Regions from separate parts of the Companilactobacillus bobalius genome, predicted to be linked through region 4. Evidence: predicted binding sites of a transcription regulator. Region 4 holds the regulator's gene; each other region holds the start of a gene.
The links. Region 4 encodes NrdR, which represses ribonucleotide reductase genes. Its sites were predicted from a motif close to ACACNATATATNGTGT; they were not measured.

Region 1 (8,407 bases), on a different contig from region 4:
GTTCTGCGGGAATACCTTTTTCCAATTTAACAACTGCGGGATCATATCCACCTGCAACTGTAACGTTAACCTTCTGTACCTTCTCAACCATAATAATTTCTCCTCTTTATTTAATGATTACTTTGCCGTGAAACATGTCCATACCACAAGCCCAATTAAATTCACCTGACTTGCTAGTATCAATTTCAACTGTTCGTTGTTTATTTTGTGGTAATTCTTGATTAATACCAAAATCTGAGAAGACGACGCGATCTAAACAACTAGAAGCATCTTTTCTCGTAAAATTGATTGTGGCGGGAACACCTTTTTTCAAAGTAATAACTTCAGGTGAATATCCACCATTAACCTCAACATCGACACTTTGATTGTTATCTTTTACATTGGCCGTTGTTTGAGCTACCTGATGATTGCCGAAGAACCACCAAAGAATAAACCCTATAATTGCTAAACCAACGATTAATACGATCACCTTTGTCATAAATATCTCTCCTCAAATTCCTCAATTTATGTTTACACTTGTAAACTACAAATACTATGTTATTCTCTAAGTTTACATTTGTCAACTAGAAGATTTAAAAAACACAACAACCTTGTTAGATTGCTGTGTTTCCTTATTGTTAAATAATCGTGGTTTTATATCTTATAGTGAAAACGAACCTCACAAGGACAACTCTTGCTCCGTTCTTTATTTCACTAACTTATCCCAAATGACTACTTCTCCACTGGCTAATGATTTGGGTACATCTATAATTCTCTGATTAGATGATCCTCGGAATTGTAAGGTTAAATCTTTCTTCCTTAACAAGAATCTACCATCAACTAAAATATCAAGTAACGACAATAGTTCCAACTTATCATCTGATTCTTTCATCATTTCATCCCAAGAATAGCCGGTCCAGGACCAAATATCTTTGGTATGTCCGTACTCTTTTCGGATTCGTTTGCACAATGACAGGCAAACTTCTGTATTCAAGAATGGTTCTCCACCTAATAGGGTCAGTCCTTGTACATAACTTTGTCCAAGATCAGCGATGATCTTATCTTCCAATTCTTTTGTGTACGGTTTTCCATATCGGAAATCTTGTGCGGCTACATTATAACAACCAGGGCATCTGAACATGCATCCTGATACGTATAAACTACATCTAACACCTTCACCGTCAACAAAATTAAATGGTTTGTAGTCAGCAATTCTCTTAAGACTGTGGTCCTTGCTTAACCATTCTTTGGGAGTCGGATTGTTTGGCTCTCTCATATTTTGCTGCATGTTTTATCATCTCCGAAGTCATATTCTTTCTACGTGAAGCTATTTCAATGTGACGTCCGTGAATCATTGGACGTTGTTGAGGATTTCCTAGATAACCGCAAGTTCTCTTAACAACATCACAAAATTGAGGATCGTGATTACCACACTCTGGACAAACAAAGCCACGGGCGGTCGCATTGAATTCGCCTTTAAATCCACATTTAAAACACTGATCAATTGAAGTATTGGTTCCCAAATAACCAACATGATCATAAGCCCAATCCCAGACTGCTTCGAGTGCTTTAGGATTTTGGCGCAAGTTAGGATATTCACAGTAATGAATGAATCCACCTGAAGCATATTTAGGAAAGACTTCTTCAAAAGTTAATTTCTCAAATGGATTAGGATGCTTACGCACGTCATAGTGAAAACTGTTAGTATAGTATTCTTTCTCTGTAATATTAGGAATGGAACCAAATTTCTCCAAATCATCACGGCAAAATGTATCAGTCAAAGATTCTGCCGGCGTGGAGTAAAGGCTGTAATGGTAGCCACTCTCTTTAGCCCACTGAGCGCATTTATCGTGTAACGCTTTAACAATTTTTTCCGCAAAGTCATGTGCTGCTGGATTGCTTTCCCATTTATCACCGAAAAAGGCCGTACATACTTCATACAAACCGATATAGCCTAAAGATACCGTTGCACGTTCGTTCTTAAACAGTTCATCAATACTGTCAGTCTTCTTTAATCGTTTACCGAAAGCTCCGTACATATACAATAACGGTGCATTCTCTGGTTTAGCCTGTTTAGTACGTTCAATTCTATAGGCCAAAGCAGTATGACAAATCTGCATCTTCTCTTCAAAGATTTCCCAGAACAAATCAGAATCGCCATGAGATTCCAAAGCAATTCTAGGTAAATTAACCGTTACAACGCCGAGATTCATTCTACCTGAATTAACCTCTTTGCCATTTTCATCCTTCCAGCCTTGTAGAAACGAACGGCAACCCATTGGAGTTTTAAAACTGCCAGTGATCTCTTTGATCTTGTCATACATCAACAAGTCCGGATACATACGCTTAGTTGAGCATTCTAATGCTAAGGTCTTGATATCGTAATTAGGATCACCAGGATTCAAATTCAAACCACGTTTAATCGTAAAAGTTAACTTAGGAAAAATGGCTGTTCGGTGTTCCTTACCCAAACCTTTAATTCTAATCTCCAAAATTGATTTTTGAATAGCACGTTCGATCCAACTCGTTCCTAAACCGAAATTAATCGTTGTAAAAGGAGTTTGTCCTTGAGATGAGTAAAGAGTATTGATTTCGTATTCCAAGGCTTGCATGGCATCATAGATATCCTTACGTGTCTTTTCTTGGGCAAATTCAACTTGCTTATCTTCAGCAATCCATTTACGCGCATCTTTAAGATGTTTTTGATAATTTATTTCCGCATATGGCGCCAACAATTGGTCAATTCGATTAGCCGAACATCCCCCATATTGTAGTGAGGCTACATTCGCAATAATTTGAGACATCTGGGCCGTCGCCGTCTGAATAGAACGTGGTGATGATACCCAAGCATTTCCAATTTTAAAACCATTACTCAACATTTCATCAAAATCTATCAAACAGCAGTTAGTCTCAGGAGTGACCGGTGAGTAATCCAAATCATGCCAATGAATATCGCCACGTAAATGTGCTTTAGCGACCAATTCTGGTAACATTTTTAATCCCATAGCACGACTGGCAACACCGGCCTCCAAATCACGTTGTGTATTGAAAATATTACTATCCTTATTAGCATTTTCATGCACAACATCCTCATTACGGTTAAATAAACGTTCAATATTTAATTGAACATTAGTTGCACGTGAAAACTTATCTTGATCTGCTTGAAAATAACGTTCGTACTCTTCGGCTTGCTCTTCCATCTCATTATCATTCAAAACATCAAAAATAAGCCCATGGATTTTAGTAGTCGTCAGACGTTCTGAACCAGCAAAGTGAGAGACTAATTCAGAAACTACTATCTCTTTTTGTTGAGAATTTAGTCGGAGTTGATCCAACACAAATTCTATTTTATAGGGATAAAAACTAGTTACTGCTCCACTTCTTTTTTCTACAGGTATGGAAACTAATTTTTTTAATTCGGTAGTCATATTCTTCCCCCTAGTTATTAAATACTGATATCATTCTACAAAATTATAATAAAAAAAATAAGACTACCAAATACTAGATGTTGTGATATATAGCATATCATTACAACATCTGGTAGTCTTATTTCTATTTTAAAAAAATCGTCATTTTAATCCATTCACAAATCGTCGTTACGTTAATCAAAATGATTGTTAGCTCAAACGTTTGTATTTGTTCAATAAAATATTCCTATATTAGATATATAGCGTTGTAGTGGTTACTTTTATTAGCCTCATAGTGGTTAATAAATTTTTTTCAATATTTGATCACTAATCCTAAAAAGTAGCGGGCAAAGAAACTAGCTTGATCACTATTAACCTTGAGTCCTTTGGCCGAAAATTCATCAATATCGATTGATTCAAAACGACAACTGCTAAAATCAATTCCTTTAAGTTCGGTCCCTAAAAGATTCATTTTATTCAGCTCACAATTATCAAAAACAATCTTCTTCAATTTATTCTCATTGAAACTAACATCTTTTAAACTAGTATCAATGAAGCTGGTACTTTTCAGATTCATTCGATTAAGAACTGACATATCCATTAAACAATTATTGAATTCGACATTGTTCAAATACGACAGATTGAGATTAGTTCCAATTAACTTACAATTACTAAACTCGACTCGATACAAACTAGCCTCATCTAGTGTGCAATTGGATAAGTCACATCCCTTAAAAATCACATCGGTTAATTCAATTTTTTCAAACTGGCAATTGCTAAAAGTCATATGGTCAAAAACAGTTTTTTCAATCATTGGATGTCTGATTTCTTGATCTTCTAAGAACTCACCTTTTAACAATCGATTGGTCAAATAAAAATCTTCCTCTTCATAAATATCGAAGAAAGATCCTTTTTCTAAATAATCTTCTACAATCTTGGGCTGAATCATCGACTACACCTCTTTCAACTAGCATCTTACCAGATATCTCTTCTGAAAAAATTAGAGAGAAAAGCGTCCTATTCGAATCTTTTCGGACCCAATATCATTAATTTCTCGTAATTTAAACTTAGAATCCGTCTCCTCAACAATATAAATTAAATAATCTAATTTAAAATTAATTATTTAGTTTTAGAATCCCACTATCAAAGGCTTCCTTCAAACTTTTGACACAATTATCTGTTACTATGAATTTATAGTTACAATAAATGATTAAGATATTGAAAAATATATCGATATTATTGAGCAAATTATAATTTGGAGGGAAATGGCATGAAATTCTTTACTGAGGAACAAAGTTTAGATGTTTTAAAAGATTTGGTCGCAATTAAATCGGATAACGACAATGAATTAAAAGTTGCTTCTTATCTTAAGGACTTATTGGCTAAATACGATATCGAATCAGAAATCAAAATTATTCGTGGCAACCGTGCTAACTTAGTTGCTGAAATCGGTCATGGTAAGCCTGTTTTAGGCATCTCAGGACATATGGATGTTGTTGCCGCTGGTAATCTTGACGACTGGGACAGTAATCCTTATCAATTAACCGAAAAAGATGGTCAACTTTATGGTCGTGGTGCTACCGATATGAAGTCTGGTTTGGCAGCTCTAGTTATTACCATGATTGAATTACATCATCAAGGTCTCCCTAAGCAAGGTACTATTCGTTTGATGGCTACTATGGGTGAAGAAGTTGGCGAGGAAGGATCAAGCTACTTCTTGGAAGATGGTTCAATGGATGATGTCGACGGTCTAGTTATTGGTGAACCTTCTGGTTATAATATTGGTTACGCCGAAAAAGGTTCAATGGATATCAAATTCATTTCCAAAGGTAAAGCTAGTCACAGCTCCATGCCCGAAAAGGGCTTCAATGCAATTGATCCTTTGATGAATCTTTTAATTGATGCCAATAATACATTCCGTGATGAAAATATCAAACATGATTCAATTGGTCCATTAATTTTCAATACAACTTTGATCAATGGTGGTACACAAGTTAATTCCATCCCTGATCATGCTGAGGCTGAAATTAATGCTCGAACAATTCCCGAATATGATAATCAAAAAGTTATCGAAGTTTTAAATGATTTGATCAAGAAATATAACGATCAAGGTGCTCAAATTAGTTTTGACGCCTACATGAACGAATCACCTGTTTTGATGGACCCTAAAAATGCACTTGTTGCTCCTATGAAAAAACTAATGGAACAATACACCGATGAAGAAGTTCATGTTACACCAATTTCAGCTGTCACCGATGCTTCCAATCTAGTTCAAAAGAAACCTAATGATTTACCATTTTTGATTGCTGGACCAGGTAACGATACGCCTCATCAAATCAACGAGCATGTCGATAAACAGATGTATCTCAATTTTATTGATATTTATGAGAAACTCTTCATTGATTTTCTTGATAATGCAAAATAGATAAAAATAAGTCCAAACTCACACTCGAGTTTGGACTTATTTTTTTTAAGCAGTAACAGTTTTCGCTACATCAGCTAGATAATCAATGTCACCCACAACACTCTTACCAGCTACTACTTCTTGATTTGGTCTCATATAAGTAATTGATTTAATATCGTCACCTTGTTTAGTAATCGCCATAATTACAATATTGCTGTGCCCGGCAGCCTTGATCTTTTTACTATCAAATTTGATCAAAGTCTGTCCTGCTTTAACATGATCGTTAACTTCAACTAATGGTTTGAAGCCATCACCCTTCATATCAACAGTATCAACTCCGATATGAAGTAAAACTTCAGTTCCATCATTTAAAGTTAAACCAACGGCATGGTTACTTCCTTGCATAACAACTGTAACTTGACCATTAGCTGGAGCAACTAATTTATCACTTGTAGGATTAATGGCGATACCATCACCCAATTGTTTCTTAGAGAACATTTCATCAGGAACATTTTCAATGGCTTCAGTTTTACCAGTAGCAAAAGCTGTTAAATCATGTGCCACTTCATTGTTACCAATATTTCTATCCGCATTCAATTTAGTTCTAGAAAGAACAAATGTTAAAACAATAGTTAAAACAAATGTCATGACTTCACCGGCAAGGTAGAACCCCCATTGTTTAGGAAAGACACTCAAAAAGCTCAATACACCACCGACACCAACACTTGATGAACGTACTTGCCAAAATCCCATCCAAGCACCACCAAAGGCACCGGCTAACATAACAGCAACGAAGGGATATCTATTTTTTAAATTAACACCATAAATAGCTGGTTCTGTAATACCTAAGAATGAAGATAAACCACTAGACCAGGCAACATTCTTCTTCTTGGCATCTTTTCTAAAGATATAAGCCATTGCCAGACAGGCAGCACCTTGAGCCATTGTAACTGGTTCTCCGACTGGCCAAAGTGTTACATAGCCAAGAGTTCCGGCCATTTGCAAATTAACACCCAAGAATAAATGGTGCATCCCAGTAATAACCAATGGTGCACAGATAAATCCATACAACGCACCACCAAGAACAGGAACTGCATTAAAGATTGAAACAACACCTTTAGTAATCCAGTTAGCACCAGTCATAGTAACAGGTCCAATAACTAAGAATGAAGCAAATCCAGTAATTAAAAGTGTTAAGGGAGCTACTAAAATTAATTGCAGTGTATCGGGAAGATGTTTCTCAAAGTATTTTTCCAGTTTGACCAATACCCACGCGGCCACCAACACTGGAATAACTTGTCCTTGATAACCGACTTGGGAAACGTGCCAACCAAACAAATTCCAAGTTGGAGTTGCGGCTGGATGTGAAGCATAATCGTAAGCACTTGTTAAAGCAGGATTGACCAAAATTAGTCCTAAAACAATACCCAATAATGGATTCCCACCAAATTTTTTGACAGCTGACCATCCAATCAATGCAGGCAAGAATGAAAATGAAGTTTGTGCAATCAATTGAATAATATCATTAACACCTTTCCATTCTGTATGCATTTGAATGAATGATGCATTGGGATAAAAGATTCCTTTATTACTCAAAACATTATTGATACCCATCAATAGACCTGCGGCAACGATAGCTGGAATGATAGGAATGAAGATATCACCTAGTAATCTTACTAATCGTTGTAACGCACCTTGTTTATTACGGCCTTCCTGTTTAATCGACTCGACAGATGCTTCTTGAGCGCCTGTTTGTTTAATAAATTCATCGTAAACTTTAGGAACGCTTGGTCCAATAACGATCTGATATTGTCCACCTGCCAAAAAAGTTCCTTGAACAATATCAACATTCTCTAATTCTTTATCTTTAACTTTTGATTGATCTTTAAGAATGAGTCTTAATCTGGTAATACAGTGAGTTGCTGATTCGATATTATCTTTACCACCGATCAAATCGATGATTTTGGTAACATCACCTTTCATATCAGCCATAAGATCATCTCCCCTAAAATTATTTATATACTTCCAAAGAACAAAGCTAGTATATCTTGTTTAAACTAGTTTATCAAGTTATACTATATGTGTTCCAATAAATGCCTTTATTTAGGTATAAATATAAAAATATGTTTAAATTAGTTGGTGAGAAATATGATGAATATTAATTCGGTACCTTTTAGCTATTACGGTTCATACATGTCCATCTTTAAGCATGATGGTAAATTATGGATTCAATCTCTGCATGGTAAATCTAAAGGAAATATGGATAGTATTGAGATCCTAGTTACCCACAATGGTAGTCCCGTTCCTTTCAAGGTAGTAGAAAACTACACTTTATTAGAGCTAGTTTCCGATTTTGGTAAAGTCAGAATATGTTTTAATACTGCTCAAAAAATTGTCTTTTATAGTACTGATGGCTTAGGAGTCCGCTTTACATCACACCCTAAATTCAATTTTGAATACAATTTTCATTTAGGTAAAAAGGAAGCTCCCTATTACATAGTCAACAGCTACAAGAATCTCACCAAATATTTGGTTTACACTACTAACTGTTCTTCCCATCTATCCCAATCACTAACCGTGGATACCACTGGAAGCAATAAGACAGCTAATAATAGTT
Region 2 (8,407 bases), on a different contig from region 4:
TACACAGACCATCATGATGCTTATAAATATTATAGGACCTGAAATCTTTTTTGAATTACGATGGTATAAAAAAAAACCATCCCTACGGATGATTTCCTCATGAACGATTTTAATCTTGAATATGCTATGTATTATAGAACCTTAACAGCGAATGAAGGCATGAAGTAACTTGAGATTGATGAGATCTTTACAGATTCACCAGGTTGAGGTGCGGCGATGTATTGGTTGTTACCTAAGTAGATAGCTACGTGATAACTTGAACCTTTGCCACCCCAGAATAGAAGGTCTCCGGCTGATGCTTGAGAAACAGCTTCTTGTGTACCGGCACTTTCTTGAGCTACTGTGTATGAACCAATGTTCTTACCTGTTGCTTGGTTGTAAACATATGATGTGAAACCTGAGCAGTCAAAACCACTTGGTGTCTTACCACCCCATACGTAAGGTGTTCCTAAATACTTCTTAGCTGTACTAATAACGTTAGCAGCAGTTGCTTGTGTAGTAGTAGCAGTTGTTGCAGCAGCTTCTGTAGTTGCTTGACTAGCAGTTGTTACATCAGCACCACTTAACCATTCGTTGTTACCTACAAGATACCATGTTGTACCATTGTCATCTACAACAGCCTTAGCTACACGCCAGCTTGTGTTTGATCCAAGAATACGGTTAGAAATCTTTGAATCTGAAGATGGTGTGCTGAATAGTGCTGAATTGTTCTTTGTACGTACAACTGAAGGAGCATTTTGGACAGTTGTTGCAGCCTTAGCTGAAGAAGCGTTTGATAGACCTAAACCTGTAACTGCCATTGCTGCAGCAGCTGTAAATGAAATTAGACTTTTTTTAACGTTATTATTCAAAATTGAAATCCCCCATGAATTGGTATATTTTTTTAATTGTTTAAATTTTTATTATTTATTAATTTCTTATCACTCAACGACCACTATATTACTCTCCGAATATTGCAGAACTGTTACAACAATTGTATAAGAATGTTACACTTTGAAAAATTCCATAAAAATAGGGCGATAAACATTGATATATCAATATTTATTGCCCCATTGTGAAAAAACAAATTAATTTACTTTTTCACTTTTTATTATCTGATCGACCCTTTTTTTAGTGATTTCGATGTCATTATTAATAATTTTATAGGATTTTCCCTCTAATTCTTTAGGAATTCTTAAATCTCTGAGGAATTCATCACTATTTATACGTGAAATCAGACGCTTGTGATCATCTCCACGTAGTTTTAACCGTTGAGCAACGGTGTCATAATCCACTTCTAAAAATATCACAATGGCATTCTCACCATATCTTTCCTTATAAGAAATAGCTCCCTGTGTATCCACAACAATACTAGCAGTATTGTACTTTTTCCAAGTTTTATTGAGACTTTCTTCCGATGATCCATACCAATGACCACTGTATTCGACTTTTTCCAAATAATGATTTTTAAAGAATGAATCTTCTGTTTCAAAATAATAATCTATGCCGTTTTTTTCACCATCACGTGGTAATCTAGTAGTGTGAGTGATGACACTTGGTATACGATAAGTATTTTTCAAATATTTGCTAATGGTAGTCTTGCCGGTACCACTTGCACCGGTAATTACAATAATTTTTTTATCCATTATAGAACCCCTATGTTTGAAATATTTCTTCTACTATATTAATATACTAGTCTGTTAAGTAATTAATCCGAGGAGATTTTACATATGAAAATAGAAGATTTAAAGGTTGGAACTGTTTACGACTGCTCCGTTGATGAAGATATGGATTACCCATTCCAAGGCAAAGTTGAAAAAATCTACGAACACTCTGCTTTAATGGAAATTGTAAAAAATGATCCTAAAGATAATGCTAATAAAACTGAACTAAACAACAAGATTGTTGTAAGCATCAAGAAAATCAAAAAAGCTAAGTAATTATAAATATATGTATTTCCAAGCATTAAGGAAAATAGGAGTAGGTAATCGTACTTGATTACCTGCTCCTATTTGTTTTAAACGAAAAAAATCATATTATATTCCAAACTGTTTTCTTTATTTTTCAACATTAATAAATGAACTAGCCGGTACTCTCAAGACACGATACTCCATTGCAAAATGGTTAGCTTTTAATCCTAATCCATTTCTGAAGTTATTCTTGTACTTAGCTTGCATTGTTATGACATAAGCATCCTGATACTTAGAATCCAATTTCTTAATCTTTTTAACTGGCCAATTCAAACGTAATCCGGAAACAGTAAACGGTAATGTCGCATCCGAAATAGTAGCGTTTTGACTTGAGACCGTATATTTAGAGTTATTCAACCAATATTGATAAACATCCGTTGATGAACTAGATTCCTGCTTATTAATTTTAACGTAATAACCTTGTCCATCGTTCGTTGTTTGGACGATCATCGGATTATATTTATAACTAACCGCAATATTATCCTTATCGTTCAAATCAACCTTGGTAAATAAACTAGTGTATAACATCCCACTAACAGCTAATATGACGACAACAATTTCCAATAGATCTGTTAAAATTGTTACTCCAGTAATTTTCTTCTTTTGTTGAACAAGAATTTTTAAATGTCGATTTCTAATATTAAATACAACAAAGATTAATAGTGCAATTACAATAATCCATGCAATAATTCCCACAAAATTCCAAGAACTCATAGTTTTCTCCCAACTAAATTAATTGTCTTAAACACTCCATAACTTTATAATAGTCATTACGCTAATTTTACCACGAATCGAAAAAATATTTGAAATTGAGATACAAAACGGTCGAAATTGTGTGGGCACATACGTTTGTCGAATTTTTATAATGACAGTATAACCACGCTATATCGTGTATTAGCCGTTATATCGAACACTATATATTGTGTTTAAGATTTTAAATGATTATACTAATTGGGAATAGCAAGTTGAAAGGAGTTAATCACTATGAATAACGTAATCGTATATAGCAAGAACAACTGTATGCAATGCAAAATGACTAAGAGATACTTGAAGGAGCACAACGTTTCCTTCGAAGAAAGAAACATCAATCAAGACCCAGAATACCTAGATCTTTTAAAACAACAAGGTTTTAAGAGTGTTCCTGTTGTTATGAATTCTGTCAGCGATCCTATCGTCGGTTTCCGCCCAGACAGTCTTAAAGACCTCGTAGGTTAACCATGAAAAAAATAGCTTATTATTCTATCACCGGACAGACTAGACGGTTCGTTAATAAACTAGGAATAGATGGATATGAAATAACCGACGCCGACCCCTTTTACCAAATGGGTCGGCCATTTATTCTTATCGTACCTGCTTACGATGACGACATGATGGATCCTGTAATTGACTTTTTACAATATAAAGATAATGCTCAAAACTGTATTGGTGTTGCCGGCGGCGGTAATCGTAATTTCAATACTTTATATAATCACACCGCAAAAGACATCGCTCATGGATTAGACGTTCCTGTTGTCTTTGAATTTGAATTCAATGGTACACAAAAAGACGTCGAAAACTTTAAGAAAGTAGTGAATGAAATTGGGATTAAATAACCTAGATGCAACCAAACTTCATTATTTCAAATTGAATAATGAAATCAACATCCCCGTAGATGATAAGATTCCACTTAACAAAGATAAGGAAGCCGTTAAAGCTTTCTTTACTGAAAATGTTGAGCCAAATACTAAGAAGTTTGCTTCCTTCAAAGACCATATTGACTACCTAATCGATAATAATTTTATCGAAAAAGAAGTTATCGATGAGTACCCACATGAATTTGTGACCAATCTTTATAATTATTTATTAGATCAACATTTCCAATTCCAATCTTTTATGGCTGCATATAAGTTTTATAACCAATATGCCTTAAAGACTAATGATGGTGATCTTTATCTTGAAAATTACGAAATGCGAATTCTTTTCAATGCCCTTTTGTATGCCCGTGGAGACCAAACTCTAGCTAAAAGTCTAGCTACCGAGATGATTGCCCAACGTTACCAACCGGCAACACCTTCATTCTTAAATGCTGGTCGTAAGCGCCGTGGAGAATACGTTTCTTGTTTCTTATTACAAGTAACTGATGACATGAATAGCATTGGTAGAACAATCAACAGTGCCCTTCAGCTATCACGAATCGGTGGTGGTGTCGGTATAACGTTATCTAATCTACGTGAATCAGGTTCACCAATTAAAGGCGTTGATAACTCTTCTTCTGGTGTCCTACCAGTTATGAAGTTATTGGAAGATAGTTTCAGTTACAGTAACCAATTAGGTCAAAGACAAGGTGCTGGTGCCGTTTATTTGAACGTCTTCCATCCTGATATCATTGACTTCCTATCTGCTAAAAAAGAAAACGCCGACGAAAAAGTCCGTGTTAAGACTCTTTCACTAGGTGTCATCGTACCTGATAAGTATTACGAATTAGTTCGTAATAATGAAGATATGTACCTCTTCAGCCCTTACTCGGTTGAAAAAGTTTACGGCGTTCCCTTCTCATACGTTGATATTACTAAAGAATATGACAATATGGTCAAAGATGACCGTATCAAAAAATATAAGATTGAAGCCCGTGAACTAGAAGACGAAATCAGTAAACTACAACAAGAATCAGGTTATCCTTACGTCTTGAATATTGATACCGTTAACCGTGACAACCCTATCGACGGTAAGATCATCATGAGTAATCTCTGTACTGAAATTCAACAAGTCCAGATACCTTCTGAACTAAATGATGCTCAAGATTACGTTAAATTGGGAACTGACGTTAGTTGTAACCTTGGTTCTACTAATATTTTGAACATGATGCAAAGTCCTGACTTCGGACAATCAATTCGTTCAATGACCAGAGCCCTAACTTTTGTCAGCGACGCTTCTAACATTACTGCTGTGCCACCAGTAGCAAATGGTAACAAGATGAACCATTCTATCGGTTTGGGTGCAATGGGACTTCATACCTTCCTAGCTAGCCAACACCTCGAATATGGCTCTCCTGAAGCAATTGAGTTCATCAATGTCTATTTCATGCTAATTAATTACTGGACATTAGTTGAGAGTAACAATATTGCTAAAGAACGCCATGAAACCTTTGCTAATTTTGAAAAATCAAAATATGCGGACGGATCTTATTTCGACAAGTATCTAGACAAGAGCTTTGCCCCTAAACTTGACGCTGTCAAAGAGCTTTTCAATGATATCTTCATTCCTCAACCAGAAGATTGGTCAAAACTAAAAGATAACGTTATGCGTGATGGAATTTATAACGCCTATCGTATGGCTGTTGCTCCAACTGGTTCTATCTCTTACATCAACAACACAAGTGCTAGTTTGCAACCTATTACTAGACTAGTTGAAGAAAGACAAGAGAAGAAAAACGGTAAGTTATACTTCCCAGCACCACTTTTGAGTAACGATACTATCAAATACTACAAGTCAGCATATGACACTGACATGCGTAAAGTTATTGATACTTATGCTTCGGCCCAAGAACATATTGATCAAGGAATGAGTTTGACACTCTTCATGCGTTCAGAAATTCCTGCTGGTCTTTATGATTGGAAAGACGCAGACGATACTAAGCAAACAACACGTGATTTAAGTATTTTACGTAATTATGCTTACTACAAAGGTATCAAGTCACTTTACTACGTCAGAACTTTTACCGAAAATAATGATGAAATCGGCAGTAACGAGTGCGAAAGCTGCTCTATCTAGGAGGAAATTTTTATAATGGTTGATACATATTACAAATCAATGAATTGGAATAAACTAGAAGACCAAATTGATAAGGAAACTTGGGAAAAGTTAACTTCACAATTTTGGTTGGATACACGTATTCCACTTTCCAACGATTTAGATGACTGGCGTACTCTCAGCCCTGCTGAACAAACCGTTGTTGGACACGTTTTTGGTGGTCTGACACTATTGGATACTCTTCAATCACAAGATGGAATCCAAGCAATGCTAAAGGATACCCGTACTCAAGCTGAAACGGCCGTCTTCAACAACATTGAATTCATGGAATCAGTTCATGCCAAGAGTTACTCATCTATCTTCAGTACTTTAAATAGTGCTGAAGAAATCGAAGAGATTTTTGATTGGACGGATCACAATGAATACCTTCAAAAGAAGGCTAAGTTCATTAATGACATCTATCAAAACGGTGAACCACTACAAAAGAAAGTCGCTAGTGTTTTCCTAGAAAGCTTCCTTTTCTATTCTGGATTCTACACACCACTTTATTATCTAGGTAATAACAAACTAGCTAATGTCGCTGAAATCATTAAGTTGATCATTCGTGATGAATCAGTTCACGGAACTTATATTGGTTATAAATTCCAATTAGGTTTCAACGAATTGAGTGAAGACAAACAATCCGAATTAAAAGATTGGATGTATGATCTACTCTATACTCTCTACGATAATGAAGAGAAATATACTAAGGAATTGTACAAAGAAGTTGGTTGGGTTGATGAAGTTCTTGTTTTCCTTCGTTATAACGCTAACAAAGCTTTGATGAACTTGGGACAAGAGCCATTATTCCCTGATGGCAATGCTGAAGATGTTAACCCTATCGTTATGAACGGTATTTCTACCGGAACAAGTAACCACGACTTCTTCTCACAAGTTGGTAATGGTTATCTTATGGGTAAAGTTGAAGCCATGAAAGATTCCGATTACGATATCGGACGTACTGGCGACAATAAAACACCAGATGAAAATTCATTATTCGATAAAGTTAAAAAGTTAAAGTAATGAGCTATAAAATAAGGATTCACCTTAATTGGTGAATCCTTATTTTGTTATATTCATAAATAATTTTTTAGATAAATCTTCTAAAGTATTCCATTCATCAGCGGTAAAATTACTCTTTGCCACCAATATCTCTGGTAATTCATTGATATCCTTACGCTTAGAAATTCCTAAGTCAGTCAATTCTACATTAACAACTCTTTCATCATCTTTGCTACGTTGACGAGTTACTAAACCCTCCTTTTCCATACGCTTTAACAGTGGTGTTAAAGTCCCTGAATCAAGTGAGAGTAATTCTCCTAGTCCTTTAACCGTAACGTGATCATATTCATAGAGTGCGACTAGTACCAAATATTGTGGATACGTTAATTTATTTTTGCTAAGTCCATCGTGATATAACTTTTGAATCGCACGTGAAGTTGCATAGAGAGAGAAACATAAGTGGTCGTCCAAGGGGATTGGCTTGGTAGCATCAATAGCGATCTTTTCTGCCATATAAATCATCCCTCCTTATTTCATTTTATGCCTACATTTTATTCTTAATCTAAGAAATTGTAAACCATTCTATTTCACACAACCTAATTTTAAAAATCCCAAATATAACATAAATTTTTATAATCAAATATTTATATATTTTAAACTCAAATAACAATAAAAATACTTAAATTATTTGGATAAGTACATATTGACTTGGTACAATCTGTATGACATAAGGATTTTTTAATTGAGAGGGATTTATATGAATAATTTTTATCGAAAGAAACTTTTAATCTTCGGTATCTTTTTATGTACTTTAATTTTGTCCTTAAATATTTTTTCTATTTCTGTCTCCGCAGATGGAGATTCTGACTACGATCACGCCCTTGCTACCACGCCAAAGGGATTGAACTGGGATAATAATAATTTTGTAATTGCTAAATTCCCACCAAAGCCAGCTAATGCTCCCGCCACCAGTCCAACAGGAAAAAAATATAGCTATGACAACAATGCTTCTATCGTTCAATCAACAAATCCAGCAACTAAAGGTACTAGTGTTATCAGTTTGACTAACGGTACCTATCAAGTTGGTGCTGTTTGGAGTAACTTTGAAAAAGATAATTACTTTGACTTAAGTCACGAACAAGTAGCCTCAATGTGGATCTATTTTGGTAATACCGGTGGTGAGGCTCCTGGTGACGGTATGGCTTTTGTTTTACAGAATGACAAAAGAAAAGAGAATGCTATCGCTCTTTCCGCAAATGGAATCCCAGTTAACGGACAATCATTGGGAGTCTGGGGTGCTGATTGGGACAAAACGAATTCAGATCCAGCAAACGTTGCAAAAACTGCTATTCAAAATAGTTGGGCTATGGAATTTGATACTTACAAAAATCAATTAACAGGTGCTAATGAGATTTCTGGTGAAGGTGTCTCCTTTGACGCTAATAACGCTGGAAGCTTTCCCCAACATATTGCCACCGGATTTCCGGCCCTATCAAAAACTTATATAAAGAATTCTAAATACTATAATGGCGCTCCCGTTTATTACTACACAATGCATCATGATAATTTTATTAGCATAGAAAATTTAGTTGATAGTAAGTGGCATCACGTTACTATCAAATGGTCTCCCGATGTCACTACAAATAACACATTACTTCCCAGTGGCGGAACAATGACTTATAAATACG
Region 3 (8,407 bases), on a different contig from region 4:
TATTGTTTCAATTATCTCTAGTGAAATTGTAGCTTTCTTCATTAGAAAACACATTGTCATTACTTTGCCAGATTCTGTTCCACCAGCAGTTGCCAGTTCATTTGTGGCTTTAATTCCGGCATGTGCTTCTTTAGGATTTTTCTGGATTATCAGAGTTCTCTTCAATATTAAAATCAATGCCGTTATTCAAGCAATCTTCTCCCCACTAGTTGGAGGTTTAAATAGTTTCTGGGGTGTTGAATTTGCGTTATTCTTAACCTTAATTCTTTGGACTGTCGGTATTCATGGAAACAACGTCTTAGGTGCTGTAGCCTCACCTATCTATACTTACTTCCTAATGGCAAATATTAAGGACGTTTCTAAAGGCATTGCTCCCACACACATTACTGCAGACGGATTCCTTGATTTTGGTATGAACATTGGTGGTACTGGTGCCATCCTTGCCTTAGTTATCTGTTGTTTATTGTTTGCTAAAAGTAAACGTTACAAACAACTTGCTAGACTAGGTGCTATCCCTTCAGTCTTTGAAATTAGTGAACCTATTATGTTTGGTTTTCCCGTTGTTTTAAACCCAACATTATCAATTCCATTTATTTTGATTCCAATGGTTTTGCAAGGTATCACATACTTCTTAATGAAAGCTCATATTATTGGTATGGTTATCGCCCAAGTTCCATGGACAACACCAATTTTTATCAACGGTTACTTAATTACTGGTGGTGACTGGCGTGCTCCAGTATGGCAATTAATTGAGTTAGTTATTGCTATTGCGGTTTACCTTCCATTCTTTAAAGTTCTTGATAGAGCAGCTTATAAACAAGAACATGTTGAAGCTATGGAAACTGAAGAAAAAGTCAGTGATGATACTTTGTCAGTTAAAAGTATCAGTGGTCAAACACAAAACGCATAAAGAAAAGAACTTCCAATCGTTTAATAGCGAAAGGAAGTTCTTTTTTATGATCCCGCACTTTCATAAGATGAAATTCCTTTGTCCCAAATCTTAATAGAGATGAACAAGAAGACAACTGAGATAACCACTAATCCACCTAAATTGAACAGCACATTCTTTCCAGTTAAGAAGTAACTAGCCGGATAAAAAGCTGTGAAAGCAAATGGAATAACAAATGAAATGATCCAACGAATCAAATGGTTGAAGATACTGACAGGATACTTAGCAAAATCATTAAACATGTAAAACAAGTAAGTGATAGTATTACTCTTCTTCATCCAAAAAGCCGCAGCCGATGTACCAATCTTTAGAGCTGTATAAATAGCCGTAGCAAATGGAATTGAAACGACAAATAGGATTACTTTTAACAAGGTCCAATGAACTGTGGCCGATGACATGACTAGTAAAATAACGCCAACTAATAATTCTCCAAAAGCATCAACTTGAAAAGTTTCAACCAAAACGTGAAATAACGGATTGATAGGACGTGTTAAATACTTATCAAATTCACCTTTTCTAACTAATTTTTGACCAACAATCCAGAGATTATCAAAGAAAAGATGATCTAATCCTTTAGGAATCAAGGCGAATCCGTAGATAAAAACAATCTGTTGTAAACTCCAACCAGCCAACTTTGGTACCTGACTGAAAATAACTTGTAAAAAGATCAAATTCAAAATTTGATTGAGTAAAACTCCTAATACACCAACGATGAAGTCAGCTTTATATTCCATCGTTTGCTTTAAATATTGTGAAATAAAGATTTTTTCTAAATGTAGGACTCTTCTCATATTAACCTCCCTGGATACTCAAGTGTTTGATAGCAAAATGCCAAACAATTTTTGCTAAAAAAATAAAGAATATCAACCAAAAGATTTGTAAGAGCAATACAGAAACAGTTTGCTGTGCACTATACTTTCCAAGATACAGCATTACTGGCGTGTACAACAGCGATGAAAATGGCAATAGCTTCAGAACATTTTGTAGTACTGGTGGGAAAAATGCCAAAGGTACCAGTGATCCTGACATAAAGATTACCAAGGCATTTTTCAAAACATTTGAACCCCACAGATTCCGAAAGAAGAACACGGTGAAACTGAAACAAATATTAAAATAAAAATTAATTAGATAAGCAATTGTTGCACTGAAAAAGTACAATAAAAGATTAACCAAATTAAGAACTGGTGTCCCTTCACCAACGATTTGATAAATTAAAATTCCACCAAACAGTGGCACTGCTAATACACCAACATCGATAAGTTTGCTACCAATTTCTTCATAAAAGTAATTAGCCGTAAAACTGATTGGCTTGAGGATACGCATTGCAATGGAACCGTCCTTAACCTCGTCTCCAACACTGCTAGAACCATCACTTGAGGTGAGAATTCCGGTAAAGAAGCTCAAAAAGATATATAAAACCATCTCTGGAAAAGTGAATCCATTTAAACTTGAATTCGTGCTCGATTGGAAGACAGCCTTCCATAGAAAGTAAGTTACAAATGCTCCTAAAGTATTACCTAATGCAAACAAAATAAAGTTAGCACGATAAACGATTGCCTCTTCGATACCTGCTGATACAAAGGGACGATATTTTCTCAAGAAGTTAGTCATGTTCGGCCGCCTCCTTTCGGAAAATCCTCCTAACGATGTCTTCTATATCTGCATCTTTAACACTGATATCTTGAACGTCAACTTGTGACAAGGTCAATCTGATAACATCAGGAACTGATACTTTACTACTATCAAATTTAACTCGAACATTCTTTTCATTCTGCGAATACTCAATAGCTGAACCAAATTGAGAAAAGTTTAGACGGTTCGCATCCTCCGCATTGACCAATTCAAACTCAATTTCTCTAATGTGTCCAAAACGATTCTTCAATTGCTTGATTGTTCCATCAAAAACTTCTTGTCCATGATCAATCATGAAGACACGATTGCATAATAATTCGATGTCGCCTAAATCATGTGTCGTCAAAATGATTGTGGTTTGTTCTTCTTGATTGATTTGTTCAATAGCATGTCTGATCTTATCCTTAACTGATACATCCAAACCAATTGTTGGTTCATCCAAGAACAAAACTTTAGGATTATGTAATAACGAGGCCGCAATATCAGCTCGCATACGTTGTCCTAATGATAAAGTTCTTACTGGACTAGTGATGAAGTCATTCAAATCCAAAACTTCATTCAAAAAATCCATTCGTTTATAAAAATCTTTATCAGGCACATTATAGATTTCCTTTAAAACTGAATATGTTTCACGTAATGGCAAGTCCCACCACAATTGAGTTCTTTGACCAAAGACAACTCCGATATCCTTAACGTAATTTTGACGATCTTCTTGAGGGATTTTGTCGTTGATCCGGCAATATCCACTAGTCGGCGTTAAGATTCCTGTTAACATCTTAATGGTTGTTGATTTACCTGCACCGTTAGCACCAATAAAGCCCAAAATTTCTCCCTTAGGTACCTCGAAGCTCAAATCTTTGACGGCTTCAAAAGTTTCGTATTTTGGCTTAATCAATGATTTAAAGGCTCCTACTAGTCCTGGTGACTTAATAGTTTTTCGAAAATCCTTTGTTAAATTAGATACTTCAATCATCGACATCTAAATCCCCCCTTTTAAATATAGTAAGCGTTTACTGTAGTAGCGTACTTTCAATATTAGTCATCTAACCTTTCATAGTCAATTCAATTTTGCAAAAAAAAATCGTTACCGATAACAAGATCAATAACGAATCATTTTTTAGAAACCAAATTTCTGATGATTGATCAAATGCTGTATTTCAACCTTAGGATAACAAGTTTTGACAATCCCTTTTGGATGCAAAGTATCTTCTATTTGGTCAACTCTTGCCCATTGCAAATCAGAATTAGGTGGCAAATCAAAATTCCGGTAATTCAAATGTTGTAACTGATGATATATTTCATCGTTGACTTCTTGACGATAGATCAAATTCAATTGTTGATAATCGATTTTCTTCAATTTCCAGAAGTTTTCCAAGATTCCTGCAAATTCCAGTTTCAAATCAGTTAACCCCAGCTCTTCATACGCTTCACGCTCGGCAGCAGATTGACTTTCTTCATTGAATTTAACGGCTCCACCAGGTAGGATATACAAGTCCTGCTTCGTATTTTCTCGTCTAACAAAGACTTTACCTTTATGTAATAAGATTAATACCGCTCGAACATCAAATTTTTGTTTTTGATTCAAAAAATAACGTAAATCACCTTGTTCTTGCATTCAATCACCTACCCTCATTTAATAATGTCATCATATACCAAAAATGTGAATAAAAACACAAATAGCCAGTAACCCATTTCGAGTTACTGACTATTTTTAGTTGAAATATTTATTAGCAAAGTCCGTTGTTTTATCGATGTAAAGTTGTCCAGCCTTGCTTAATGAATTAGCATGACTCGCACCTTTAACAATCCAAAGTTTTTTGGGACCCTTAGTGTAATCATAATTTAAATAAGCATTTTTCGTCGGTACAAAGTCATCCTTTGAACCATGAATAACGAATAACGGCACCTTATTCTTCTTCAAGCTATTTTTGGTACTAGCTTGATAGAAGTTATACCCTGCTAAGAAATCTGCAAAGAGACTAGCTGTGGGCACAATTGGGAAGCTTGGTAAATGAAACATATCTTTTAATTGATAAGATAATTCACCAGAAATAGTAGAATAACCGCAATCAGCTATGGCAAATCGAACATTCTTGGGATGTTCTCCCAAAGTATACATGACTGTAGCAGCACCCATACTGATACCGTACAATCCAATCTGTGAATCAGAGCCAAACTTCTGATTAAGTCGTTTGATCCAATTCATCACATCGGTTCGATCCTTCCAACCATATCCTGCATAGTTACCCTGACTCATACCAAAGGAACGATTATCCGGTGCCAAAACGTTATATCCAGCGTTGTGAAACATTCTGACATACGATCCCATATATTTACTAGCACTACCAAATCCATGGACAACAACCACTGTTTTGGCGGTTTCCTTCTCAGCTGGTAAATAACGAGCCTTCAATTTTAGATGGTCCTTGGTTGTCTGTTCCCAAATCTGTGGTTTCTGTCTCAAAAACCATTGGCTATTCTTACTCAAGTGACCTTTTATCTGACTACTATAACCACTCTTACTGAATGCATAATTAAACATATATCCACCAGCCGCTACATCAGTAAGTAATGTAACGCCTATAACGACTGATAAAGTAATTTTAACAAATTTTTTCACAGTTTCATTTACCCTTCTAGATTACTATGTTCAACAATAATAATCTAATTGGTAATTTGAATGCAACAAAAAACAGATTAATTGTTAGCTACTTCTTCACTCTTAGCTCTGTTTTCAGTAGCATCTTTATGGAACCAATGAATATGTGAGTCAAAGAAAGCAATCATATCATTCATGAAGTACATGATGTATGTCAAGAATAGAACGGGACTAGCGTCACCTTGTGTAGCAGTAACACCCCAAAGTACGATTGACATAATACCTTGAACTGTCCAGAAGTAATATTGTTCACGGAATCGTAATGTACATAGAAGTGCACCTGTGAATCCAATGGCAGCAGCTACAGAATCAATTACAGGACGTGGACTAATGAATAGATGTGTATCCATCAAATAAAGTAATCCCCATGAAGCAAAGAAGAATAGTGCTGTCCAAAGCCACTTGATAGCGGTTAGACCATGGATATGCTTTTCAGCATCTTTAGCCCATTGTGGACTAACTAGAACAGGAATATCTAGCAAAATAATGTAACTTAATTGAAGAACAACATCAGAGAAGTTCTTAGCATTAATAGCTACAAAGATATAAATAAGTGCTGAAACTAATCCTAAAACACCATTTAAAGGTTTTGCATTAGTAATGGCAACTGTACATGTGAAACCTAAAACGGCCGCAAACCATGTCCAAACAGCAATTGCATTAATAGAATGTGAAAGTGTTGATGCAGTGATGGCCCCCAAGCCAAACATTAATAGCATGTAACTCTTGAAACTCCAGTGTTTCATTTGTTCAACATACCATTTTGGATTAAATATACTCATTTATCCTTCTCCTCTTGGACCATTGCCAAAATATATGATTGTGGCATTTATATTTTGAAATGATCAATTTTTATTTATCCCTTAAACCGTATTTCTAAAAAATATCAATTTAACCGACAGCTAAAATCATACCACCAATTGGACTAAATTTGGCAAATGGTTTCTTGAGCATATTGACGACATATCGGTGTAAAGCGCTTAACTCACTTGCTAAATTAGGAATTTATCATTTGATACAAGATATAGATTTTTCTAATTTCATATCACTATATATAGTTATAACGGAGTAATAAAATAAAAAAGACATCCAAAATATTGAATGTCTTCCTAAAATAACAAATTTAAATTTTACCAACTAAATCTCCACTTGGTTTAATTGTACCTTCCCCAGGATGCCAATTTGCCGGACAAACATCATCACCATGTTCTTCAACAAATTGTGCCGCCTGTAGAGTTCGTAAAATTTCTTTAGGATTTCTACCTACACCCATAGCGTTAACAGTGTACGACTTGATAATTCCTTTTGGATCAGCGATAAAGACACCACGATAATCTTGACCACTGGTCTCATCGATCATATTGAAGAAATCTGTTAATTCGTGCTTTTGATCTGACAACATTGGATATCGAATCTTACCAATAGTCTTTGTCGTTTCAGCCCAAGACATATGCGAGTACTGACTATCAACAGAAACTGAATAGATTTCTGCTCCTGCAGCTTTAAACTCTTCATATAAATCCTGTAACTCACTTAACTCTGTGGGACAAACAAACGAAAAATCGGCAGGATAGAAAAAGATGATTGACCATTTTCCTAACAAATCGTTTTTAGTAACAGTTTTTAATTCACCAGCCTGATATGCATTAACATTGAATTCAGGTAATTCCTTATTAATATAATTCACGATAAAATCCTCCTAGCCAAAGAACATGTTTAAACATGTATATAATAACAAATATTGACTATTATTTTAAATACAAACCCTTTTGTGTGACAATATAGTTATTCATTTGAAGAAGGATTGATTTAATGACAGACGAAGAAAAACTAAACGCCATTCGTGAGTATTCATTTAATAAGATGAAACAGGACACGACTGGGCATAATTTTGATCATATTCAAAGAGTTATCAAGACTGCTAAACGAATTCTAAAGGAAGAACCGGCTGATCATTTGATTACATTGGCTGCGGCCTACCTGCATGACGTAGCTGACGATAAACTGGTCTCTGATCCAGACAAATTGGAGAAAGAGATCCATAATTTCTTAAAGAGTTTGGAAATGACCGATGAACAAATTAACGAAATTCTCTATATTACCCACAACCTGTCATTCAGCAAGTCACTGGACAATCCGCCTAAGCTCTCATTAGCAGGGCAAATTGTGCAGGATTCGGACCGACTAGATGCTATCGGTGCCATTGGTATCGTGAGAGCTGTCTATTATGGAGGAAATAATTCCGAAACCATCTATGATCCGGCTATCAAACCACGTGAAAAAATGACAAAAGCCGAATATCGTAATTTAAACGATGAAACTATTATCAATCACTTTTATGAGAAACTGTTGAAATTAACTGCTATGATGAACACACCTACTGCTAAAAAAATTGCCCAGGGACGTCATCAATATATGCTCGATTTTCTAGACGAATTCAAAGCCGAGTGGGACGCAAATAAATAATAAGGAGATTCTAATTTTGGTATCATTTGAAGAACAAGACAAAGAATATTTTGATCATATCATCAGAAACTTAAGCGACCGTGGTGTCCAATTGGATGATATTGCGGAAATCGTTATTTTCTTGGAAAAGGATTATATTCCTGGTTTAAACACTGAAATAGCTATTCATGCTATTAAAAAAGTTCTACATAAACGTGAAGCACAAAACGCTATCATGACTGGAATCGAATTAGATGTACTAGCTGAAAAGGGTCTTCTATCCGGACCTATGCAACGTATCATGCGTACCGACGAATCAACTTACGGTATCGATGAAAATATGGCTATCACTTTGGCTAGTTTGTATGGCTCTGTTTCCGTTACTAATTATGGTTACGTTGATAAATTAAAACACGGAATTTTAGCTAAGTTGAACGACAAATCTACTGGAAAAATTAATGTCTTTTTGGATGATTTAGTCGGTGCTATCGCTGCTGGTGCCTGTGGCTGGTTAGCACACAATGAATCGGCTGTTCAAGAGATGTTAAATCAGTAAACGATTCTCATTTAATACAAAAATACAGCACTTATTTAGGAATATAACGCGCATGATTTTGAATCTCAATGCAACAAATATTTCCCGAATGAGTGCTGTTTTAATTACCTAAAATAAGTACAGTCTTAATACCCTAATCAACCATTAAGACATTGGTTTTAGAATG
Region 4 (8,407 bases):
AATGAGAATCTTTGGCTTGAATAGTACTGATGAAGTGACACCAAATATGCGTCGCCAAGCTAAAGCTACCAACTTTGGGATTGTTTATGGAATTAGTGATTACGGTTTATCACAGAATATCGGTATTAGTCGTAAACAGGCTGCTGCATTCATTGAATCTTACTTTGAACAGTATCCAGGGGTTAAGAAATATATGGATGATATTGTTAAATATGCCCGTGAAAATGGCTATGTTGAAACAATTATGCATCGTCGTCGTTATCTTCCAGATATTCATTCAAAGAACTTCAACGTTAGAAACTTTGCTCAACGAACAGCTATGAATACACCAATTCAAGGTAGTGCCGCTGATATTATCAAAGTTGCCATGATAAATATGCAAAAGATGTTAAAGAAAGAAAATTTACAAGCTAATTTGCTTTTACAAGTACATGATGAAATGATTTTTGAAGCCCCAGCTTCAGAAATTGCAACCTTAGAAAAACTAGTTCCGAGTGTTATGGATTCAGCGGTTAAACTTGATGTACCTTTGAAAGTTGAAACAGCTCATGGAAAAACTTGGTACGAAGCTAAATAATAGTAGGTGATAAAATGCCAGAAATGCCAGAAGTAGAGACAGTTAGACGTAGTTTGATTGCTCAAGTAAAGGGTAGAAAGATAACTCATGTTGAAATTCGTTATCCTGATTTGATTACTGGTGATGTGGATCAATTTGTTGAATTTGTTACAGGGGCAACTATCAGTGATATCGGTCGTCGAGCAAAATTTCTATTGATTCATTTGAATAATGGTTATACAATTATTAGTCATTTGAGAATGGAAGGTAAGTATCGGATTTCTGCTGATCCAAGTGCAATTGATAAGCATTCACATGCTATCTTTACTTTGGATAATGGGCAAAAGATGATTTATAATGATGTTCGTAAATTTGGTCGAATGCAGTTGTGGAATACTGATGATTTATCAGACAATAAATCACTAAAAAAATTGGGACCAGAGCCGCTGTCGGCTGAATTCACTTTTCAAAATTTAAAGCCAAGAATTATGCGTCATCACAAAGACATTAAGACCGTTTTGTTGGATCAAAGTGTTATGAGTGGTCTAGGTAATATCTATGTTGATGAGGTTCTTTGGAAAGTTAAATTACACCCTGAGACACCATCCAATCATCTTAGTGATGAAGATATTCAAAAAATTATTGAAGCCTCTAACCAAGAGATGGATAAAGGAATTGCTGCTGGTGGTTCATCAATTAGAACCTATGTGGATGCTACAGGTCACAAGGGTACTATGCAAAATAATTTAAAAGTTTATGGAAAAGAAGGAACGCCTTGTCCAAGATGCGGAACCGAGATAAAAAAGATTAAGGTCGGAGGTCGCGGTACGCATTTTTGCCCAAAGTGCCAGGTAGTAAAATGAGTAAGATTTATGGTTTGACTGGAGGAATTGCCTCCGGTAAATCAACCGTTTTAAATTTATTTAGACATAATAAATTCATTGTATACGATGCCGATTATGTTGCTCGAGATGTGGTTAAGGTCGGAACTGTAGGCTTAAAGCAAATTACCCAACAATTCGGTGAACAAATTTTATTGCCGGATGGTAATCTTAATCGTCGAAAGTTGAGTTCTATTGTTTTTGGCGATAGGGATGAATTAGATAAATTGGATAAAATAACGAGACCTTTGATAAAAAAAGAAATTTTACAAACGGTTGCTGAAGTTAAAAGATCAACAGATAAAACAATCTCTATTTTTGAAATACCATTACTGTTTGAAGGCAATTATCAGAATTACTTTGATGGTGTGATCAGTGTCTATGTCGAACCACAAATCCAATTGCATCGATTGATGAGACGTAATGCTTTAAGTAAAGAAGTTGCTTTGGAACAGATCAATTCACAGATGTCGATGTACGAGAAAAAAGAGCGTGCTGACTTTGTGATTGATAATTCGGAAGATTTAGCACATCTTCAGGATGAGTTTAGTCGGTTAATACCACAACTTTAATTTGGAAAAGAGGCTGGAATTTTGATTTGTCCGCATTGTCATCATGATTCATCAAAAGTTATTGACAGTCGTCCCAGTGATGAAGGACGCGCCATTAGAAGAAGACGTGAATGTGAATACTGTGGAACGCGATTCACAACGTTTGAAAGATTGGAAAAATCGCCATTGTTGGTTATCAAAAAGAATGGCAACAGAGAGGAATTCAGCCGTGAAAAGTTATTACGTGGATTAGTTCGTGCTGCTGAAAAACGTCCTGTAACAATGGATCAAATGAATAGTATCGTCGATAAAGTAGAAAACGAAATTAGATCAACTGGTGAAAGTGAAGTTCGCTCACAATTAATTGGTGAACATGTTATGAGAATTCTATCCAAAGTAGATGACGTAACTTATATTCGTTTTGCCAGTGTTTATCGTGAATTTAAAGATATGAATGGATTCATGGAAGAAGTCCAAGAAATGATGTCTAACGGTAAAAAAATTGATAAGAAGTAAGGGGAGTATTAGTGTCCGTGAGTAATTTTGAATCAGATAAATTTACACCTTTAGTAGGTTATTGGTGTTTGCCAAGTGGTCATTTGAATGATGATGATCGTCATGTTTTGACTGACTTATACTTGCCCATTTTAGGTACTGAGGCTTTCAGTTTGTACTTGCTGCTGTGGGAAAAATTACCTAATAAAGAGGTCGTCACACAAAGAAAAAGCCATGCTGAATTGATGAGTTTACTTGGTATTGATTTGAAACGATTTTATGAAGCACGAATCAAGACGGAGGCTCTAGGCTTAATTAGGACCTATCAAAAGAAAGATAGTTTAGGACCTTATTATATCTATCAACTTTTTGAACCCTTATCACCAGATGAGTTTTTTAAAGATGACTTGATGAGTATTTTTCTTTATGAGCAAGTTGGTGAGAGTAAATATCATTTATTGGCCGATAAATATGCGCATTCAGATTTGATCTTGCAAAATTCACATGAGATAACGAAAGATTTTTTGGAAGTCTTCCAGTTAAGCAATAGTGATTTGATCAATACGCCAACAGAAGTAAAGAATACTCAAGATAGTTTTAAAGTAAATAATACAGATAATAAAAAGCCGTCGTTGAATGAAGAAGAGATTCCCCAATTAGATTGGGAGTTAATTTCGGATCGTATCCAACAATTATTTAGAATTCATCCTGATAATTTGTTAGAGAATCAGGAATTGATTTTAAATCTTCATGCGTTTTATGGTTTAGACGAGATTACGTTGATTGATTTGATTGGTAAGACTTGTGATATTGTCAATAATAAAATTGATCCTGCACGTCTGAAAAAGGCGGTACAAGACCGTTTTGAAAAGAACGCTAATATCTCAGTTAAGCAGCAAGCTAACACGGAATCTGAACCAACTGAGCAGACTGATGGGCAATTAAATCGGGCTGATCAATTGTTGTTGAAACAGGCTCGTTCACTGCGTCCGGCTGATTTTTTGGCTGCTCAAAAGCAAAAAAGTGGTGGCTTTACTGGTACAGTGGAAACCAATGCATTGAGAAATATGGCGACAAAAACCTACTTGTCTCCAGCTGTATTAAATATTATGGTGTACTATATTTTGCAAACTTCACCTACTTTGACTTTGCCATTAATGGAAACTATGGCTAATGATTGGCAGCAAAATGATGTCAAGACGCCGGAACAGGCTCTGAAACGAATTAATGATTTTCAAACTAAGAGTCGTAATCCTAAACGTCGTTATAACAATAAGAATCGTAAAGTTGAACAAGCAACTGACTGGAGCAAAGTGAAGGCTAAGGTTCCTGCACAAAAGAATCAAAAAAATGAACAGGATGATCTTCAGAATCGTTTGAAGAGATTAAGAAATAAGGATAATTAAGTATGGAAAATTTAGGTAGTAGATTAGCAGAATATTTGAATTCAAAGAATTTGACGGAGGACTATCGCCGTCTTCTTAATAGTGCTTTGAACGATCCCGATGTGCAGAGATTTTTGAAGGAGAATAGCGATAGAATCAATCCTAATGCAATCTCTACTAGTGCAGCTAGCATTTATGAATTTTATAATAACAAGCGACATACGAGTGAATTGACACGTGGATATTATCCTAAATTGATTGTTAACAATCATAATATTGAAGTGGCCTATTATCCTAATGAGCGTACTCAAAACCGAGAGAAGCGAAGTCAGTACGAATCAGGGTTTGTTTTAATGGATATGGCTCCAGATATTCGTCGTGCCAAGTTGGATGATTACGATGGCGAAGGTAGACAAGATGCTCTAGCCAAAGCCTTGGATTTCATTGATAATTATTTACATCAAGATAGTTTTACACCTGGCCTATATTTGGCCGGTGATTTTGGAGTAGGTAAAACATATCTTTTAGGAGCCATTGCTAATGAACTCTTTAAACATGATGTTCATACGACCTTAATGCATTTTCCAACCTTTGCAGTTGAAATGAAGGATTCTATTGGTCAAAATAATGTGTTGGCAAAAGTTAATAAAATTAAAGGTGCCGATATTCTGATGTTGGATGATATTGGAGCTGATACGATGTCTAGTTGGATTCGTGATGAAGTATTAGGTGTTATTTTACAATATCGAATGCAAGAGAATTTACCAACGTTCTTTTCATCTAATTTTTCGATGAAAGAATTAGAACAACATCTAGCTGTAAACCAACGTGGAGAAGAAGAACCTGTTAAGGCTAAGCGTATTATGGAACGAGTTAAATATTTATCTCGAGAAGTAATTGTGACCGGCGAAAATAGAAGATTTAAAAAATAGCTTGCATTATCTAAAAATTAATGTTTCAATAAAGCCATGAAAGATAACACTTCGGTTCTATTCAGGGAGGGTACGGTCACTGGAAGCTTACCCATTACTGGAGTTACCACTTTCACATAAAACTGTATAATTGCCGGTTACTTTATAACCATAGAGTGAAAACTGTTTATTTGTTATACAGTTTTAAAGTGGGTGGAACCGCGTAGAAATGCGTCCCTGAAGTATGTACATGTCTTAGGATATGTCTATACTTCAGAGACGCATTTTTTGTTATCTAAATATTAGGAGGAAAAGTATATGTCAAAAATCAAGTTAACATTCCCAGACGATTCAGTTAAGGAGTTTGACGAAGGCACAACTACTTTAGATGTTGCTAAATCAATTAGCACATCATTGGGTAAGAAAGCTGTTGCTGGTAAGCTTAATGATACTTTAGTTGATCTTGAACGTCCTATCAAACAAGATGCTAAAATCGAAATTATCTCTGGAGAAGATAAGGAAGATGCTCTAAAGGTCTTGAGAAATACTGCAGCTTTGGTATTCAGTGCTGCTGCTAAGAGTTTCAAGAAGGATCTTCACTTCGGTGAAAAACAAGCAAACGATGATGGTTTCTATGTTGATACTGACAGCAAAGAAGGACAAATCAGTGTTGATGAATTGAAAGAAATCAAAGCTTTGATGAACAAGATTATCAAGAACAACGACAAGATTGAAAGATCTATGATGGATAAAGACAAGCTTGTTGAAATGTTCAAAGATGATCCATACAAATCTTCATTGATCAGTGCTATTGAATCTGTTCAAATCCCTGTTTACACATTAGATGGATTTGTTGACTTTGGTTATGATGCTGTACTTACAAATCTAAAGGCTTTGAAACACTTTGAATTACTTTCAGTTGCTGGTGCTTATTGGCAAGGTAAGTCAAGTAACCCAATGCTTCAAAGAATTTATGCTACAGCCTTCTACAAGGAAGATGGACTAGAAGCTGACCTTAAACGTCGTGCCGAAATCAAAGAACGTGATCACAGAACAATTGGCCGTGATTTAGACTTGTTCTTCGTTGACCCAGAAGTTGGTGCTGGTCTTCCATACTGGATGCCAAATGGTGCTACAATCCGTCGTGTCATCGAAAGATATATTGTTGATAAGGAAGTTGCTTGGGGTTACCAACACGTTTACACACCTATTCTTATGAACTTAAATGCTTATAAGACTTCAGGTCACTGGGCACATTACCGTGAAGACATGTTCCCACCAATGGATATGGGTGATGGCGAAATGCTTGAACTACGTCCAATGAACTGTCCTTCACATATTCAAATTTACAAGCATCACAACCGTTCATACAGGGATCTACCACTTCGTATTGCTGAACTTGGTATGATGCACAGATATGAAAAATCTGGTGCTTTGTCAGGCTTACAACGTGTTCGTGAAATGACTCTAAATGATGGTCACACATTCGTTGCTCTTGACCAAATCCAAGAAGAATTCAAACGTACACTACAATTGATGGTTGAAGTTTACAAAGACTTTGATATCAATGATTACACATTCCGTCTAAGTTATCGTGACCCTGCTAATACAGAGAAGTACTTCGATGATGATGAAATGTGGAACAGATCACAATCAATGCTTAAGGCTGCTATGGATGATCTTGGCTTGAAGTACTATGAAGCTGAAGGTGAAGCTGCATTCTATGGTCCAAAGCTTGATGTACAAACAAAGACAGCTCTTGGTAATGAAGAAACATTGTCAACAATTCAATTAGACTTCATGCAACCAGAGAAGTTCCAACTAACATATGTTGGTTCAGATGGTGAAGATCACAGACCAGTTATGATTCACCGTGGTATTGTTTCAACTATGGAAAGATTCATTGCTTATCTAATTGAAATTTACAAGGGTGCTTTCCCAACATGGTTGGCTCCTACACAAGTACGTATTATCCCTGTTAACCAAAAACTTCATACAGAATATGCTAACGAAGTTCTTTCAGAATTACGTGCTAAGAATATCCGTGCTGAAATCGATGACCGTGACGAAAAGATGGGTTACAAGATTCGTGATTCTCAAACAATGAAGATACCATATACAGTAGTTATTGGTGATGAAGAAGCTAAGAACGCCACTGTTTCTGTAAGAAAATATGGTGAAGATGATTCAGCTTCAGAAAATGCTAAGATGTTCGTAAGTTCAGTTGTTGCTGATATTGCTAACTTTAGTCGTAAAGATGTTACTGATAAATCTGCTGACAAGAATTAATTAATATCCTTTAGCAAAATAACATTTTAAAAATTAAATACATTCAATCATGAAAATGATTGAGTGTATTTTTTTTGGACAAAATCGTGTTGAGTGTTCATTTAAAATGAACAATTGTATTCACTATATAAACAATATATGAATCAAAAATTTTAAAAAATATGATAATTTGTGAAATTAAATTTTTTTTTGATAAAATTTTCTCAATCTTAGCAGTGGTTATCACAATCTTTGAGTTTGTGAAGTAAAAAAACAGGTTGATACCCCAGAATGTAAGCGTTATCATGCGCTTGTAAGGAAATAGTTATCGTTTTCACAAAAGGAGAGTGTGAATATGCAAATCGCTGTAATTAAGGAACAAAAAGAAGGAGAAGGTCGTGTAGCGGCAACTCCAGAAAATGTTCGTAAGATGGTTGAAGCTGGTAATGAAGTACTTGTTGAAAAAGATGCAGGTATTGGGGCAGGCTTTACAAACGAAGAGTATGTCGATGCTGGTGGTAAATTAGTTAGTCATGAAGATGGCTGGAAAGCTGAATTGATCATCAAGGTTAAAGAACCTGATCCTGAAGAATATAAGTATTTCTCAAAAGGTAAAATTGTTTGGGGATTTCAACATTTGGCATCATCAAAGCCAACTGTTGAGGCAATGATGAAAGCTGGTACAACTGCAATTGGTGGTGAAACAATTGTCAAAGATGGGAAATTGGAATTGTTGGCACCAATGAGTGCAATTGCCGGCCGTAGATCAGTTATTATGGGTGCCTATTATCTTGAGGCACAACATCAAGGCCAAGGAATTCTTCTACCGGGTATTCCTGGAATCGATGGTGGTAACGTCGTAATCTTTGGTGGTGGTAATGCCGCTGTAAACGCTGCTACATTAGCTTTAAACATGGGATGCTCAGTTGTAATTATTGAATTGAATGATGAAAGAATTAAGTTCTTACAAGATAAATTTGCAGGTAAGAAATTCAGAGTTGTTAAATCAAATGAAGAAAACTTAGCCAAGGAAATTAAAGATGCTGATATCTTTATTTCAACAATTTTGATTCCAGGTTCAAGACCACCTAAGTTGGTTAAGGAATATATGGTTAAATCAATGAAGCCAGGAAGTGTTCTAGTTGATGTAGCTATTGATCAAGGTGGAACTGTTGAAACAATTGATCATCCAACAACTATTGATGATCCAATCTTTGTAAAAGATGGAATTATCCATTATGCAGTTCCTAATCAACCAGGAGCAGTACCACGTACAGCAACAATGGCCTTGGCAAAAGGTAATTTGAGTTACTTACTAGAAATTGCTGACAAAGGTATTAACGAAGCCATCAAGACAGAT

Region 1: a site for NrdR is predicted at 3,478-3,493, ahead of nrdD (anaerobic ribonucleoside-triphosphate reductase). Genes of this name have one in related genera too.
Region 2: a site for NrdR is predicted at 2,860-2,875, ahead of nrdH (glutaredoxin-like protein NrdH). Genes of this name have one in related genera too.
Region 3: a site for NrdR is predicted at 6,286-6,301, ahead of pnuC (nicotinamide riboside transporter PnuC). Genes of this name have one in related genera too.

The regions. Positions count from the first base shown of each region.
Region 1 is NZ_MYFM01000004.1:119,896-128,302, forward strand. Features, by position in the region: gene LKACC16343_RS07225 (cupredoxin domain-containing protein) at 1-91, opposite strand, end outside; gene LKACC16343_RS07230 (cupredoxin domain-containing protein) at 107-478, opposite strand; gene nrdG (anaerobic ribonucleoside-triphosphate reductase activating protein) at 686-1,267, opposite strand; gene nrdD (anaerobic ribonucleoside-triphosphate reductase) at 1,197-3,407, opposite strand; gene LKACC16343_RS07245 (pentapeptide repeat-containing protein) at 3,700-4,335, opposite strand; gene LKACC16343_RS07250 (ArgE/DapE family deacylase) at 4,657-5,811, shown strand; gene LKACC16343_RS07255 (PTS sugar transporter subunit IIABC family protein) at 5,857-7,782, opposite strand; gene LKACC16343_RS07260 (amylo-alpha-1,6-glucosidase) at 7,939-8,407, shown strand, end outside.
Region 2 is NZ_MYFM01000005.1:249,239-257,645, forward strand. Features, by position in the region: gene LKACC16343_RS09295 (C40 family peptidase) at 132-851, opposite strand; gene LKACC16343_RS09300 (guanylate kinase) at 1,068-1,625, opposite strand; gene LKACC16343_RS09305 (hypothetical protein) at 1,710-1,919, shown strand; gene LKACC16343_RS09310 (LVIS_2131 family protein) at 2,037-2,663, opposite strand; gene nrdH (glutaredoxin-like protein NrdH) at 2,934-3,164, shown strand; gene nrdI (class Ib ribonucleoside-diphosphate reductase assembly flavoprotein NrdI) at 3,167-3,541, shown strand; gene nrdE (class 1b ribonucleoside-diphosphate reductase subunit alpha) at 3,522-5,699, shown strand; gene nrdF (class 1b ribonucleoside-diphosphate reductase subunit beta) at 5,715-6,740, shown strand; gene LKACC16343_RS09335 (MarR family winged helix-turn-helix transcriptional regulator) at 6,780-7,232, opposite strand; gene LKACC16343_RS09340 (L-type lectin family protein) at 7,477-8,407, shown strand, end outside.
Region 3 is NZ_MYFM01000001.1:17,318-25,724, reverse strand. Features, by position in the region: gene LKACC16343_RS00155 (PTS sugar transporter subunit IIC) at 1-910, shown strand, start outside; gene LKACC16343_RS00150 (ABC transporter permease) at 955-1,740, opposite strand; gene LKACC16343_RS00145 (ABC transporter permease) at 1,742-2,560, opposite strand; gene LKACC16343_RS00140 (ABC transporter ATP-binding protein) at 2,553-3,560, opposite strand; gene LKACC16343_RS00135 (NUDIX domain-containing protein) at 3,699-4,196, opposite strand; gene LKACC16343_RS00130 (alpha/beta hydrolase) at 4,293-5,201, opposite strand; gene pnuC (nicotinamide riboside transporter PnuC) at 5,279-6,022, opposite strand; gene LKACC16343_RS00120 (peroxiredoxin) at 6,364-6,927, opposite strand; gene LKACC16343_RS00115 (HD domain-containing protein) at 7,053-7,706, shown strand; gene LKACC16343_RS00110 (phosphatidylglycerophosphatase A family protein) at 7,723-8,241, shown strand; gene LKACC16343_RS00105 (universal stress protein) at 8,375-8,407, opposite strand, start outside.
Region 4 is NZ_MYFM01000008.1:74,935-83,341, forward strand. Features, by position in the region: gene polA (DNA polymerase I) at 1-577, shown strand, start outside; gene mutM (DNA-formamidopyrimidine glycosylase) at 592-1,419, shown strand; gene coaE (dephospho-CoA kinase) at 1,416-2,009, shown strand; gene nrdR (transcriptional regulator NrdR) at 2,031-2,504, shown strand; gene LKACC16343_RS12130 (DnaD domain protein) at 2,522-3,889, shown strand; gene dnaI (primosomal protein DnaI) at 3,892-4,800, shown strand; gene thrS (threonine--tRNA ligase) at 5,098-7,068, shown strand; gene ald (alanine dehydrogenase) at 7,403-8,407, shown strand, end outside.